One region of the Nonomuraea sp. NPDC048916 genome, then DNA from elsewhere that is predicted to be linked to it. Evidence: predicted binding sites of a transcription regulator. Region 1 holds the regulator's gene; each other region holds the start of a gene.
What was found. Region 1 encodes LexA, which represses DNA repair genes until DNA is damaged. Its sites were predicted from a motif close to TCGAACANNTGTTCGA; they were not measured.
Positions count from the first base shown of each region.

Region 2: ruvC (crossover junction endodeoxyribonuclease RuvC) is a predicted target of LexA. The motif match lies at 3,782-3,797, and genes of this name have one in related genera.
Region 3: AB0C16_RS10980 (alpha-ketoglutarate-dependent dioxygenase AlkB) is a predicted target of LexA. The motif match lies at 3,158-3,173, and genes of this name have one in related genera.

Region 1 is NZ_JBEZFS010000018.1:128,554-133,605, forward strand. It holds gene AB0C16_RS21535 (PDZ domain-containing protein) at 1-1,290, shown strand, start outside; gene AB0C16_RS21540 (aminotransferase class I/II-fold pyridoxal phosphate-dependent enzyme) at 1,381-2,391, opposite strand; gene lexA (transcriptional repressor LexA) at 2,748-3,455, opposite strand; gene AB0C16_RS21550 (hypothetical protein) at 3,484-3,792, opposite strand.
Region 2 is NZ_JBEZFS010000043.1:48,380-53,431, forward strand. It holds gene AB0C16_RS33880 (YebC/PmpR family DNA-binding transcriptional regulator) at 1-683, shown strand, start outside; gene AB0C16_RS33885 (hypothetical protein) at 785-2,503, shown strand; gene AB0C16_RS33890 (GNAT family N-acetyltransferase) at 2,515-3,666, shown strand; gene ruvC (crossover junction endodeoxyribonuclease RuvC) at 3,818-4,363, shown strand; gene ruvA (Holliday junction branch migration protein RuvA) at 4,360-4,980, shown strand; gene ruvB (Holliday junction branch migration DNA helicase RuvB) at 5,039-5,052, shown strand, end outside.
Region 3 is NZ_JBEZFS010000009.1:26,418-31,469, forward strand. It holds gene dusB (tRNA dihydrouridine synthase DusB) at 1-557, shown strand, start outside; gene AB0C16_RS10975 (putative protein N(5)-glutamine methyltransferase) at 1,243-2,226, opposite strand; gene AB0C16_RS10980 (alpha-ketoglutarate-dependent dioxygenase AlkB) at 2,506-3,135, opposite strand; gene AB0C16_RS10985 (MFS transporter) at 3,348-4,703, shown strand; gene AB0C16_RS10990 (CGNR zinc finger domain-containing protein) at 4,710-5,052, opposite strand, start outside.

The DNA.
Region 1 (5,052 bases):
AAGAACGGCCTGCAGACCCGGTCCGCCGCCGAGAGCGACGAGGTCGTCTCCATCGACCTCGACCGGATCGCGCTCCAGCTCGACCCGGTCGCCGAATGGCGGCAGGGCTACCACGAAGCCGGACGGCTCATGCGCGACCACTTCTGGCGCGCGGACATGAACGGCGTCGACTGGCAGGCCGTGCTCGACCGCTACGCGCCGCTCGTCGAGCGGATCGGCGCCTACTCGGAGCTGATCGACCTGCTCTGGGAGGTGCAGGGCGAGCTCGGCACCTCCCACGCCTACGCCCGTGCCAGCGGCTCGGCCATCGACCCGCGCCGCCGCCAGGGCCTCCTGGGCGCCGACGTGGTCAGGGACGAGGAGGGAGCGTGGCGGATCGCGCGGATCCTGCCCGGCGAGTCGTCCGACCACGACGCCCGCTCGCCGCTGCTCGCGCCCGGCGTCGCCGTCCGCGAGGGCGACGAGATCGTCGCGGTGGGTGGCCGCCAGGTCGATCCCGTCCGCGGCCCGCTCGAATGCCTGTCCGGCACCGCCGACCAGCCGACCGAGATCACCGTACGGCCCGCGTCCGGCGGCGAGCTGCGCAGGGTGGTCGTCACCCCGATCCCCGACGAGACCCAGCTGCGCTACCACGACTGGGTGGAAGGACGACGGGCCTTCGTCAGGCGGGCTTCCGGCGGGCGCCTCGGCTACCTGCACGTCCCCGACATGGTGGCCTCCGGATGGGCCCAGTTCCACCGCGACCTGCGTACCGAGATGGCCCGCGAGGGGCTCGTCGTGGACGTCCGCGAGAACGGCGGCGGGCACACGTCGGAGCTCATCCTGGAGAAGCTGTCCCGGCGCGTCACCGGCTGGGCGCACGTCCGCGGCTACGAGCCGATGCGTTATCCGGAGGACTCGCCGCGCGGCCCCATCGTCGCCGTCACCGACGAGTTCGCGGGATCCGACGGCGACATCGTGAGCGCGGGCATCAAGAACCGCGCCATCGGCCCGCTGATCGGCACCCGGACGTGGGGCGGGGTGATCGGCATCGACTCGCGCTACTCGCTCGTCGACGGCACGGTCGTGACCCAGCCGCGCTACTCGTTCTGGCTCGAGGGCCCAGGGTGGGGCGTGGAGAACTACGGAGTGGACCCCGACATCGAGGTGGTCATCACACCCCAGGACCGCGTCGGCGGGCGGGACCCGCAACTGGAGAAGGCGGTCGAGCTGGCCCTGGCCGCCCTCGACGAGCACCCCGCCGCGACGCCCCCTGAGCTTCCGCCCCCGACCTGGTCGTCCCGGACCTGACCCTCGAGACCTTCGGGACCTTGGGATCTTCGGCCTCCGATCCGGTCCACCGCTGTGGCGGCGGACCGGATGGGCAGGCCGGCCGGTGGGCTATCCGGCCTGGGCGAGCCGGTTGAGGATCTCGGTCAGGATGGGCTCGGTGGTGGCGAAGTTCAGCCGGACGTGGGTGTCACCACCGGGTCCGAACAACGCGCCGTCGTTCAGCAGGACCTTGGCCTCCCGCTCCAGCACCTCCGCCATGCCGGGCCGGCCGTAGTCGAGCCACGCCAGGTAGGTGGCCTCCGGGACGCGGTAGCCGACCGCCCCGGGCAGGCGTTCGGCGATCGTCCGGCGGTTACGGTCGAGCAGGGCGAGGGTCTCCCGGAGCCAGGCGTCGCCGTGCCGCCACGCTGCGACCGTCGCCTCCACCCCGAACAGGTTGGCCGACCCGTACACGAAGGGCGGTTGCCCGTCCAAGGCCTTGCGCATCTCCGGCGAGCCGACATGGGCCACCGAGCAGCGGATCCCGCCGAGGTTGAACGCCTTGGTGGCCGAGGTCAGGGTGACGGTCCGGTCGGGCAGGATGGTGGCGAACGGGATGTGCTCGTACGGGTCGTAGACGAGGTCGGCGTGGATCTCGTCTGAGATGACCAGCAGGTCGTGCCGTTCGGCGTGCTCGGCCAGACCTTCCAGCTCTTCACGCGAGAAGACGCGGCCCGTGGGATTGTGCGGGTTGACCAGCAGCAACACCCGGCAGCCCGACAGGTCGGGCACCTCGAACCGCCACGAGTCGCCCTCGGGCCGCATCTGGATGGCGTGGAGCGGGCGCTCCATGGTGGCCAGGGTGCCGAGGAACGGGTGATAGGCCGGGGTGTGGACGGCCACGCCGTCGCCGGGCCGGGTCCAGACGTGCAGGAGCACCTGGAGTGCCTGGTTGAGATCGGTGTAGCTGCGCACATGCTGGGGATCGGCCTCCCAGCCGTACCTGGTGGCCATGCGTTCGGCGAACGCCTCGGCCAGGGGACCGCACTGAGGACTCACCAGCCAGGTCGGGTATCCGAGATCGCCTTCGGCACGGCGTCGCAGTGCTCGGACGACCTCGGGGGCGGTGGGCAGGTCCATGTCCGCCACCCAGGCGGGAATGACTCCTGGTCCAGCCTCCGCCCACTTCAATCCATCATGTCTTGCTTTAAGGTCGTTTAGCCGGATTTCGTCACTCACGGGCTCAGTCTAGATCTCCTTCGCGGCCGGTCCCAGGGCATGGCGGGAACATCACCCTCCGCCGCGAGCGGTCGCGAGCGGTCGCGAACTCGGCGAACCTTCCGCTAAATGCGGACATTTCAGGATTTATGATCAAGCAAGCGATGACGATGGCGTTGGTGATCGGCTCGGTTCTGGGAGGGGCCGGCGTGGCCCGTGCGAGCACCACCGACGGCGCGGGCGTCGAGGACGCCGCGCGCCGCGGCAGGCGCCGACGGTCAGAGGCGGCGCAGCACCGCTACGACCTTGCCCAGGACGCTGGCCTCGTCGCCGGGGATCGGGTCGTAGTTGGGGTTGTGGGGGACCAGCCAGACGTGGCCGTCCTTGCGCTTGAACGTCTTGACCGTGGCCTCGCCGTCGATCATGGCGGCCACGATGTCGCCGCTCTCCGCGACCGGCTGCTGGCGTACGACGACCCAGTCACCGTCGGCGATGGCGGCCTCGATCATGGAGTCACCGGCGACCTGCAGGAGGAACAGGGTGCCCTCGCCGACCAACTGCTTGGGAAGGGCGAAGACGTCCTCGACGCTCTCCTCGGCGAGGATCGGGCCACCGGCGGCGATCCGGCCGACCAGCGGCACATAGGCGGCCGTGGGGCGGCTGACCGAGGACTCCTCGCTGCTGGCCTCGGGATCTACCCAGAGGACAGGCTCACCCGGCAGACGCACCTCCAGCGCACGCGGCCGGTGGGGGTCGCGCCTCAAGTAGCCCTTGCGCTGCAACGCCGTCAACTGGTGCGACACGCTGGACGTGCTGGTCAGCTGCACGGCCTCGCCGATCTCACGCATGGAAGGCGGATATCCGCGCTGTTGCACCGAGTCGCGAATCACTTCGAGGATCTTGCGCTGCCTGGGGGTCAGCCCCAGAGAGTCACGCCGCCGCACCGCGAGGTCAGTGACCCCGTTAGCGTCATCCCGCTCGCTCATGCTCTTCCTCCTCGCCCGGCTGCCCGCCTCACCGGCGAATCTTCCGGTCCGTGGTCTCCATGTCGCACACAGCGACCGTATCGCCATTGAAGATCATCTTCAAACAATTGTTCGAGTCTTCCTCGAAAATGTTGGCAGCGTGGTGTACAACATCGTACGGGAGTTCGATCGACACCGTGTTCGATTCGCCGATCTTTATTTGGCCATTTCCCCGGGCCGCGACGGTGTGGGAGGTCCATCCGTGCGAACCACCAGGATCACAGACACCACCGGAGACGACGTCAAGCGGCCTGCCCGCGTCGCCGACCTCCCCCGGAGCCGTCGCGAGATCGCGCACCCCGAGGCCGACGCGCCGGGCGACGACACCGCATCCCGTCCCGACGGCGATCCCACCGGCACCCCGGCCGCCGCGCCGAGTGGCGTGGTCGCGTCATCCGGCGGGGCTGAGGAATTCGGCGGATTTGAGGAGCCTGGGAGGAATGGGGCGGTGCCGCCGCTGGATGGGGCCGGGGCGAAGGGCGGAGTCGCGCCGACCGGCGGCCGAGGGGAGATCGGCGGGACGGCTGCGCCGGGCGGGGGCGCTGAGGCGAGGGGCGGCGCCGGAGCCGGCCACTCGAGGGGTGCGGGTCAAGAGACGGGGGGAAGCGTGGGTTCACGTGATAGCCGAGAGGCGGGGCGCGGCTCGGCGAGACCGGGGAGGCCGCGGTTGTGGCTCGTGCCGCCGCCGCGTTCGGAAACGGATGGTGCCCCGTTCCGCGGAGCGGCGCAGGTCCCTGGGAGCGACCTCCGACCTCGCGGCCGAGTGGCGGATTCGCCGGGGGTTACGCGACCTCGTGGAGAAGGGGCGAACCCTGCCGGCGGCATCGCACCTCGCCAAGGCATCCCGCCTGGCCAAGGGGTGGATTCCGAGGACGCCGTCGCGCCGCGTCGAGAGGCACCGCAGCCCGGCGGGAGAGGCGCGACCGGCGCCGAGTCGATGAGATCCCCGAAAGGGCGCAGGGCGGGGCGCAGTGGTGGCCGGGCCGCGGACGCGCTGATGCGCACCAAGCGAGGGCCCGTACACGGTGGGCCCGCACCCTTGCGGATGCCCACCGACGAGGCTCCTCCGGAGGTCCTCGGTCAGGGTGAGCCGGTGCGCCAGGGCAGGCAGCGGCGGAAGGGAGCCGCGCCGGCGTCTCGACGCAGTCCGGACGGCTCAGTCCGTCAGGAAGGCTTGAGGCGTCAGGGCAAGCCGGGGCGTGGGGCTGGAGTCAAGGGGCAAGCCGGGCAGGGTCGTACGGCTGGGCCGGAAGGGGGGGAGGGTCGGCCGGCGTCGGCGCCTGCCGGCGAGGACGTGGCGGCGAGCGGGCCGGAGCGCAGGCGGAAGGGGCTGTTGCGCAAGGGCAGGCGCCCTCGGGCGTCGGCGCGGGTACGCGACGGTGAGGGCCGAGCCGTTGAGCGGGTGCGGAAGCTGAGACGGCCGGCGAAGCCGCCCGTCCGGCTGACTCGCCGGGGCCGCGCCGTCCTGGTCGTGGGCATGGCGCTCCTGTCGCTCGGCGGCTTCTGGCTCGGCACCAGGACGGCGAGCCACGCTGCCACCGTGCCCGCGGCGACCCAC
Region 2 (5,052 bases), on a different contig from region 1:
TGTTCGCGAAGCTCATCAAGAACATCGAGGTGGCGGCCAGGACGGGCGGGCCTGATCCGGATGCCAACCCCACGCTCTTCGACGCCATCTTCAAGGCGAAGAAGAACTCGGTGCCCAACGACAACATCGAGCGGGCCCGCAAGCGAGGCGGCGGCCTGGAGGCCGGCGGCGCCGACTGGCAGACCATCACATACGAGGGCTACGCGCCCGGCGGGGTCGCGGTGCTCATCGAGTGCCTCACCGACAACCGCAACCGAGCGGCCTCCGAGGTGCGCGTCGCGCTGACCCGCAACGGCGGCTCGCTGGCCGACCCCGGCTCGGTCTCCTACATGTTCAACCGCAAGGGCGTCGTGATCGTGCCCAAGAACGACCTCGACGAGGACACCGTGCTGACGGCCGTCCTCGACGCGGGCGCCGAGGAGGTCAACGACCTGGGTGAGGCGTTCGAGGTCGTCTCGGAGGCCGGTGACCTGGTGCCGGTGCGCAAGGCGCTGCAGGAGGCGGGCATCGACTACGACTCGGCCGAGTCGAGCTTCCTGCCGACGATGAGCGTCCAGCTCGACGAGGAGGGCGCCAAGAAGGTGTTCCGGCTCATCGATGCGCTGGAAGACAGCGACGACGTGCAGAACGTGTACGCCAACTTCGACGTGTCCGACGAGGTCATGGAGAAGCTCGAGGCCTGATCTCGGTCCGTCCCCGCCCGTGTCCGGCACGGTGGTCGATCGGGGGCGCTGATCGGCATCGTCGTGGCACGGCGCCCGGGGGCGGCGTAGGGTGTCGCGTCGTGACCTCCCCCAACCCCTCCCCGACGGCTTCTCCCGCGCTCGGCTGGCTGCTCCTGCTGCCCGCGCTGGTCGGCACCGCGATCTCGCTGCTCTTTCCGACGGTCAGGACCATCCTGCTCGGCTTCGAGTCGGGCCGGATCGCCGGGCCGAGCCAGTTCGTCGGGCTCGAAAACTACGCCGGCAACCTGGGTGACGACGCGTTCTGGCGGGCGCTCGGCTTCACGCTCTCGCTGGCGGTCGTGCCGCTCCTGGTGGCTGTGGTGGTGGGACCGTCGCTCGCGCTGGCGCTCGACCGGGCGGGCGGGCCGGTCAGGCGGGCCGGGCGGGTCGTGCTCTCGCTGGCCATCGTCACCTTCTCTCCGATGGGGGTCGCCGCCGCTTGGACACAGGGGCTGCGCTCCGAGGCCACCGGCGTCGTCGCGCTGGCCGAGGGGCTGCGCGATCCGGCCACCGCGCCGGGAACGCTCCGGCTGGTCATCGCGGCCGCCACGTTCGGCCTGGTGTGCGCGCTGGCGGTGATGGTGTTCCTGCCCGCGCTGCGCGGCGGCACCGTGACGGCGGCCATGCTCGTGGTGGCCGGGCTCGTCGTCCTGGCCATGATCGCCGCCGCCCTCCAGACGTTCTCGATGGGGCTGGCGCTGGCGGCGGGCGGGCCGGCGCGTTCCACGGAGACGCTGGCGACGCTGCAGTACACCCAGGCGTTCCGTCTGTTCCGGCCGGGACTGGGCGCCTCGCTGGCGACCGTCGTGGGTGTCCTGCTGGGCGTGCTGGGGCTCGTCGCGACGATTCTCGCGGTGGCCGTCAACCTGCGCATCTCGCTCATTCCCCGCTCGGGGTCCGCATACGGACAGACGCCCTCGTACCAGGCTCCCGTGCACGGCCAGGGGGCCGAACGACCGGAGGCCGCACCAGTGCAGGCCCCCGCGACGCGCGTCGCCCAGCGGCGTGCTCAGGGCCGCGCACGGGGTGCGTCCGCGGCCGGCACGGCGATCGGGCTGGTGGCGCTGGCCCTCGTGACCCTGATCGCGCTGGTCTGGGCCTGGCCCTGGCTGTCCGCCCTGCTCGCGGGAGGCGAGACGCCGGGCTCCGGGGCGCGCACGCAGGTCAACACGTGGGTGCCCGCGGTGGTGGGCGCGCTGGTCTCCGTCGGCGTCGCCTATCTGGCGGCGCTCGGCATCGGCGGGCTGCGCCCGCTGGGGCGCCGCAGCGAGTGGCTGCTGTTGCCGTTCGGGCCGTGGTTGTTCGTGGGAACCGGGCCGCTCAGCGTCGCCGACTGGCAGGCCGTGAGCGACATGGGCCTTATCGACACCTTTGTCGCGCTATTTCCTCCTTTCCTGGTGTCTGTGCCCGCGTTGCTGGTGCTGACCCTGCTCTGCAAGGGGCTGGCCGAGCGCGCCGGCGGCGACTTCTCCGGCGGCGTCGTGCGCCCGTCCCTGCCCATGGCGGGCATCCTGGCCGGCGCGGTCGCCCTGGCCAACGCCCAGGACCTGCTCTGGCCGCTGCTGACCGCGCACGACCCCGGCCTCGCCACCGCCCCCGTCGCCCTGCTGCGGCAGCTGAGCGACTTCCGCGCGGCGACCCCCGACGCCGGGCTGACCACCCCGCTCGCCGTGCTGCTCGTCGCCCTGGCCGCGCTGGTGGCGGCGCAACTGCTCTACCTCGACCGGCTGGTCATCACCACCGGAATCAGTTCGCATTCCCGGACACCTGCCGCGTAGGTTGGCGCATTGTGGAAATTCGTGACCTGACCCCCGATGACCTCGACGCCATACTCGACCTCCGCAAACGCTCCTTCGGCGTGCTCTCGGCCGCCCACACCGCGACCTGGCGCAAGGCCATGCGGCCCGTCCTGGCCGAGGGCCGCTACCTGGGCGCGTTCGACGGCGCCCGCCTCACCGCCGCCGCCCGGGTGGGTGGCTTCACCCAGTGGTGGCACGGCAGGCCGCAGCCGATGGCCGGGATCGCGGGCGTCACCGTCAGCCCGGAGGACCGGGGCAGGGGAGTGGGCCGGCAGATCATGAGCGCGGTCGTCGCGCGCGCCGCGGAGTTCGGCGACGCCGTCTCCGCGCTCTATCCCGCCACGACGCCGATCTACCGCTCCATCGGGTACGAGCACGCCGGGGCCCAGCACCTGGCCACCCTCCCGGCCGAGGCGCTCCGCGCGATCCGGCCGTCCGGCCAGGTCAAGCTGCGCAGGATGGGGCCGGACGACGCGGCCGAGGTCGTCGCCGTGCTGCACCGCGTGCACGGCGCGGCGCGGGCCTCCGGCCCGGTCTCGTGGGACGAGCGCACCTGGGCGCTCTGGCTCGACGAGGCGGACGACTTCCTCTATCTCGCCGACGACGGCTACGTCGTCTACCGCTGGGACGGCCAGGACATCAGGGTCGAGAACCTGGTCGCCGGGTCCGAGGCGACCGCGAGGGCCCTGTGGTCGCTGGTCGGCACCTCCTCCTCGATCGCCGAGCACGTCACCGCCCCCGTGGCGCCGGACGATCCCGTGCTGTGGCTGCTGCGTGAACGCTCGAAGGAGAAGGTCAGCCTCGTGCGCTGGATGTTCAGGGTGATCGACGTGGCCGCGGCCGTCGAGCGCCGGGGCTATCCGGCCGGGGTTTCGCTGCGGGCCGACGTCGAGGTCGACGACCCGCTGCGGCCGGGCAACACGGGCCGGTGGCGGCTGGAGGTCGCCGACGGCCGCGGCACGGCCACCCGCACGGGGGCGGGCGACGGCCCCAGGCTCACGGTCAACGCCCTGTCCGCCCTGTACGCCGGGATCCCTGCCGCCACCCTGCGCCGCAGCGGGCTCATGTCCGGCGACGACCGCCACGACGAGGCCCTCGACACCGCCTTCGCCGCCCGGCCGTACATGCTCGACTACTTCTGACGGGCCTCCGTACATCTGACGCACGCCGGACGGGGACTTCCGACGGGCACTTCTGACGGGCGTCCGACGGGCGTTTCGCGGTGCGCGGCCACTCCCGCCGGGGTAGAGTCTCGTGCCGAACAGGTGTTCGGCGGCGCGGGGAGGCAGGCCGGTGCGGGTGATGGGCGTCGATCCGGGGCTGACCCGGTGCGGCCTGGGAGCGGTCGAGGGCCGTCCCGGCGCGCCGCTGTCCCTGGTGGCCGTCGGGGTCGTGCGCACCGGCGCCGACGAGGAGCTGGGCGCGCGGCTGGTGGGCATCGAGGTCGGCATCGAGCGGTGGCTCGACGAGGTGCGCCCCGACGCCGTGGCGGTCGAGCGGGTGTTCAGCCAGCACAACGTCCGCACGGTCATGGGCACCGCCCAGGCCGCGGGCATCGCGGTCCTCTGCGCGGCCAGGCGCGGGCTGCCCGTCGCCCTCCACACGCCGTCCGAGGTCAAGGCCGCCATCACCGGCAGCGGCACCGCCGACAAGAAGCAGATCGGCGTCATGGTGACCCGCCTGCTGAGGCTCGGCGAGATGCCCAAGCCGGCCGACGCGGCCGACGCGCTCGCGCTGGCCATCTGCCATGTCTGGCGCGGCGGCGCACAGCACCGCCTCGCCGAGGCGGTGGCCAAGCAGGCACGGGCCCGCGCGCCGCGCAAGGACGTGCAGCTGTGATCGCCTCGGTGACCGGCCGGGTGACTGCCGTCGCGCCCGACGGCGCCGTGATCGAGGTCGGCGGCGTCGGCATCCTGGTCCACTGCACGCCCGGCACCCTGGCCACGCTCCGCACCGGCGAGGGGGCGCGCCTGGCCACCTCGCTCGTGGTGCGCGAGGAGTCCCTCACCCTCTACGGCTTCGCCACCGAGGACGAACGCGTGGTCTTCGAGCTGCTCCAGACGGCCGGCGGCGTGGGCCCCAAGCTGGCCCTGGCCATGCTCGCCGTCCACTCGCCCAACGCCCTGCGGGTCGCCGTGGCCGGAGCCGACCTCAAGGCGCTCACCCAGGTGCCGGGCATCGGCCAGAAGGGCGCCCAGCGCATCGTCCTGGAGCTGAGAGACCGCCTCGGCACCCCCGACGAGACCGTCGACGCCGCGCTCAACGGCGGCCGCCGGGCCGCGCCCTGGCGCGACCAGGTGCACTCCGGGCTCGTGGGGCTCGGCTATTCGAGCAAGGACGCCGACGAGGCCATCGCCGTCGTCGAGCCCGAGGCCGACGCCGACCTGGCCGCCGGCCGCCCACCCCAGGTGGCCGCCCTGCTGAAGGCGGCGCTGCGGGCGCTGAGCGTCCGATGATCGCCAGGACGGGCCGGTGCCCTACCCTCGGAGTGAGCCCTGTGAGGGAGGTGCGGGCGTGAGCCTGGAGCG
Region 3 (5,052 bases), on a different contig from region 1:
GGGACGCGATCGCCAGGCTCAAGGAGGCGGTGCCGGAGATCCCGGTGCTCGGCAACGGCGACATCTGGTGCGCCGACGACGCGCTGCGGATGATGGCCCGGACGGGGTGCGACGGGGTCGTGGTGGGGCGCGGCTGCCTGGGGCGGCCGTGGCTGTTCAAGGACCTGGACAACGCGTTCAACGGGCTCGCCGACCGGGTCCGGCCCACGCTGGGCGAGGTGGCCGGGGTGATGGCCAGGCACGCCGAGGGGCTGACCCGCTGCTTCGACCAGGAGCGCTACGCGGTGGCCGACTTCCGCAAGCACGTGGGGTGGTATCTCAAGGGGTTCACGGTGGGCGGTGAGCTCCGGCGCGAGCTGGCCACGGCCGAGTCGCTCGACGGGCTGCGCGAGGGGCTGGCCAAGCTCGATCACGACCAGCCGTGGCCGGCCAACACCGACACGCCGCGCGGCAAGTCCGGCGAGCGGGGCAAGGTGCAGTTGCCGGACGGCTGGCTGGACGATCCGTGGGACTCCGTGGTGCCTGAAGACGCCGAATCCGACATATCCGGCGGCTGAGGGTTGCGTGTGGACCGGTCGGCGCGGCCTCGGTGCCGCACTGTGCCCCACCGGCGACGGGTCCAGGGCGGGCCAGGCCGTCGACACTCGCCATGGACGGTCTTGATCTCTTGATTAGGTTGCCCGGCCTGAGGCCCACTTTCGCGTTCCGTGCCCTGGCGGCGGCCTGCCTGCTCGCGTCCGCCCCGCTTCCGGCCCCGCTTCCCGCCCCACGCGGGTGCGCCCTCACCAGGCTGGGAGCTCACGCAGACCGGGGTGACCGCACGGCTGCGCGGGCTGTCGCCGGTGAGCCGCGACGTGGTGTGGGCCTCCGGCTCGCAGGGGACCGTGCTGCGCACCGTGGAGGCGGGCGGAGCTGGCGGAACGTCTCCCCGCCGGGCACGGACACGCTGCGAATGAGGCCCACACCACTCCGTCACCCCGGCCGGCTCCCACCCCCGTGCTCGCGATCGGACACCCGAGCCGCCGGGTCGCAGACCCGAGGTCTGAGACCCCGGCACTCGGCGAACGGACGGAGTCAGGCCGGAGCGGGTCAGGTACCGAAGACGAACGGACGGAGTCAGCCCGGGGCGGACCAGGCACCGAAGACGAACCTACGGAGTCAGCCCGGAGCGGACCAGGCACCGAAGACGAACCTACGGAGTCAGCCCGGAGCGGACCAGGCACCGAAGACGAACAGACGGAGTCAGCCCGGGGCGGACCAGGCGCCGATGACGACGGTGGCGTTCAGTTCGTCGCACCTGGCCACCCGCGCGACCAGCCCGTCGCGGGTGATGGCCCGCGCCGTCTCCGCCGCCTGGTGCTCACTGGTCTCGACCAGCAGGTGGCCGCCCGGCGCCAGCCACCGGGGCGCCGCGGCGGTCACCCGCCGTACGACGTCGAGTCCGTCCGCACCGCCGTCGAGCGCGACTCTCGGCTCGTGCACGCGCGCCTCCGCGGGTAGCAGGCCGATCTCCTCGGTGGGCACGTAGGGGGCGCTGGCCACCAGGACGTCGACGCGTCCCCGTAACGAGGCGGGCAACGGCGCGTACAGGTCGCCCTCGTACACCTGACCGGCGGCGGCCAGGTTACGGCGGGCACAGCGCACCGCGGCCGGGTCGATGTCGACCGCGTGCAGTTCGACTCCGTCGAGACCCGCGATCACCGCCGCCCCCACGGCCCCCGACCCGCAGCAGAGATCGACGACCACGGGCCGCCTGTTCTCGGCGCGCGGCGCGGCGGAGTCGTCCTGATCGGCGGAGCCCCTGACCCCGCGATCCGAATCCACCCGATTCGCACCTCCGATGGGGGCGGACAGACCATGATCGGGGGCGTCCCCCGGGACGGCCCGATCGCGCGGACCCGCTACCTGGTGGGCCAGGACCGCTGGATCCGCGTCCATGGATCGGCGGGCGAGGGTGAGGGTCTGGGTGACGAGGAACTCGGTGCGGCGACGCGGAACGAAGACGCCGGGGTCGACCGCCACGCGCAGGCCGCAGAACTCGGCCCAGCCGACGACGTGTTCGAGGGGGAGCCCGGCGGCCCGTCGCTCCACCATGGTGGCGAGCTCGGCGGCGGTGCGGGCGGCGGAGATGAGCATCCGGGCCTCGTCCTCGGCGAACACGCAGCCGGCGGTCCGGAGCCTGGTGACGATGGCGGCTGAAGAGAGAAACGCGGGGGAACCCGACATGAGGGAGCCTTTCGGAATGCCGACGGGCGCTCTCCCCCGGTCGCCTACGACGGGCGAACCGTGTGGCCGCGAGATGAGAGCACCCGGCCTGGTGTGGCGTTGATGTGTCTCACCTCCTAGGACATTCGCTATTGAGAACGGCAACCCTACCGTATCCGGCGATCGGCCATGATCAGGGCGGGCCGGTGCCTCCCTCGATCGTCAGGTCGCGGTGGTGCAGCGCCTCCTTTGACCGTAGATCCGCGGCCCGCGCCCGGTCAGGTCGCTCGGGCGGGTGGTTCAGCGGACACCGCGCGGGCGGAACTGGACGCTGATGCGCGGCCCCGTGGGCCGGGACGTCTTGGGCACCGCGTGCTCCCACGTGCGCTGGCAACTGCCGCCCATCACGATGAGGTCGCCGTGTCCCAGGTCGTGGCGGATCGACGGCCCGCCGCCGCGCGGGCGGAGCAGCAGCGGGCGCGGGGCGCCGACCGAGATGATCGCGACCATGGTGTCTTCCGTGCCGCCCCTGCCGATGGTGTCGCCGTGCCACGCGACGCTGTCGCGGCCGTCACGGTAGAAGCACAGGCCGGCCGTGCGGAAGGGCTCACCGAGCTCGTCGCCGTAGTGGGCGTTGAGCGCCCGCCTGGCGTCGTCGAGCACGGGGTCGGGCAGCCGCTCGTCCTCGTCGTAGAACTTCAGCAGCCGGGGCACGTCGACGACCTTGTCATACATCCGCCGCCGCTCCGCCCGCCACGGCACGGTCTCGGCCAGCCGGTCGAACAGCGTGTCGGCGCCGCTCACCCAGCCGGGCCTGACGTCGACCCAGGCCCCATGGCCGAGGAACGTCCTGCGCACCGTCGCCTCCAGCGGGCCGACGCCGATGTCCTCGTCGAGGCCGAGCAGAGAAGCTTGGAAAACACCCGTCATACGGCCGATACTACGCCGCGATTCAAACATCCATTCGACTCGGGGCGGGGTTGACGTCGGGCGCCTTGCCCGGCCCGCACGGCACGCAGTCCGCACGGGCCGGGCCGACGCCACCGCCGGATCCCACCACTGCCACTATCCGCCACTTCCCGCCGGTGCGCGCGCCCGCGGCCTTCTACCGTCCGCGGACATTCCCCTGTAACGTCTCAACTGTGTTATCGCGTTACATGGTCGGCGCCGTGGCCGCGCGCACCGGAGACGAGATGTCCGGCCCCGCCCTCCTCCTCGCCGCTCTCGCCCTGACCGGCTCCCCCGCCGTGGCGTCGTGGCTGCTGGCCGGGCTCACCGCCACGGCCGCGGTCGGCGGGCCGTTCCTGGGCGTGCTGCTCGATCGCACCGCGCGGCCCGGCCGGATGCTCGGCCGGTGCCTGCTCGGATATGCCACCGGTCTCGTCGTCGTGCTGCTCGGGCTGGGACGGGTGCCCGAGGTGGCGCTGATCGGGGTGGCCGCGCTCGCCGGACTGCTCGGCCCGGCCCTGGCCGGCGGCTGGACCGCCCAACTTCCCCTCGTCGTCCGTCCGGAACGGCTGGCGGGGGCCAACGTCCTGGACTCCATGAGCTACAACGTCGCCGGGCTCGCGGGCCCCGCCCTGGCCGGCGTGGTGGCGACCGCGGGAGGCGGCGCGACGGCGATGGTCGCGTCGGTCGCCCTCCTGCTCGCCGCCGTCCCCGCCGCCCGCGCCCTGCCGGTTCGTACGGCTCCCGTCGCCTCACCCCCTCCTTCACCCCGTACGCCACACACCGAACCGCCCGCGCCGCCCACGACGCCGGCATCGTCCGCGACGGTCACGACGACGTCCGCAACGTCCACGACGTCCACGACGTCCACGACGGACGCGACGGACGCGACGGACGGGTCGCCCGCGACAGCCGTCGAGTCTCCGGTCCACGGGACGACTCCGGCAGGCATCCGGGAGGAGCTGGCCGCCGGGTTCAGGGCGATCGCGTCAAATCCCGCGCTGAGGCGGGCGACGGTCACCTCGATGATCTCCTTCTCCGGTGTGGCGGTGCTGGTCGTCAGCGCCCCCCTGCTCGGAGCCGGCCTCGCCGGCGGCGCCGGCCACGGCGCGCTGCTGCTGTCCGTCACGGCGGCCACCGCGCTGGCCGCGAACGCGGCGCTGGCCCGCGTCACGAGATGGCCGTTCACCCCGGACCTCGTGCTGGCGGGGTCCACGACGGTCCTGGCGGCGGCCATGGTGATCGCCGCCACGGCCGGGCACTTCGCCGTCGCCGTGCTCGCCTACGCCCTGGCCGGCGTCGCGGAGGGGCCCCAGCTCACCGCCCTGTTCTCGGTACGGCACCGCGAGGCCCCGCCTCGCCTGCGGAGCCAGATCTTCACCACCGGGGCCAGCCTCAAGATCACCTCGTACGCCGCCGGCGCCGCGCTGGCCGGCCCCCTGGCCGCGTCCGGCACCGGGACCGCCCTGCCGGCGGGCGCCGCGCTGCAGGTGTCGGCCCTGGCGGCCTACGCCCTGCTGTCGCGCCCGTCCGGACGCTCGCGCCCGTGACCGCGTTCAGGCGCGGGCGCGGTGGGCGGCGACGCGTTCGCGGGTGGCGCAGCGGGTGCCGCAGTAGCGCCGCCGGCTGCCGCCTCCCAGGTCGAGGTAGGGACGGCGGCAGCCGGCTGAGGCGCACAGCCCGCCCGGCACCCGCTGGTGGTCGGCCAGGAGCACGGCCAGGGCCAGGGCGGATGAGGCGAGGAACCACTCGGCCCATGGCGCGTCGTCTCCGCTGTCCACGTGCAGGTGCCAGGTGGTCGTGCCGCCGTGGCTGCTGAGCCGTGGCGGGCGGGCGGAGTCGGCGAGGATCCGGTTCAGCAGCCGCGCGGCCTGCTCGGGACCGGCCGCGCCGAAGACC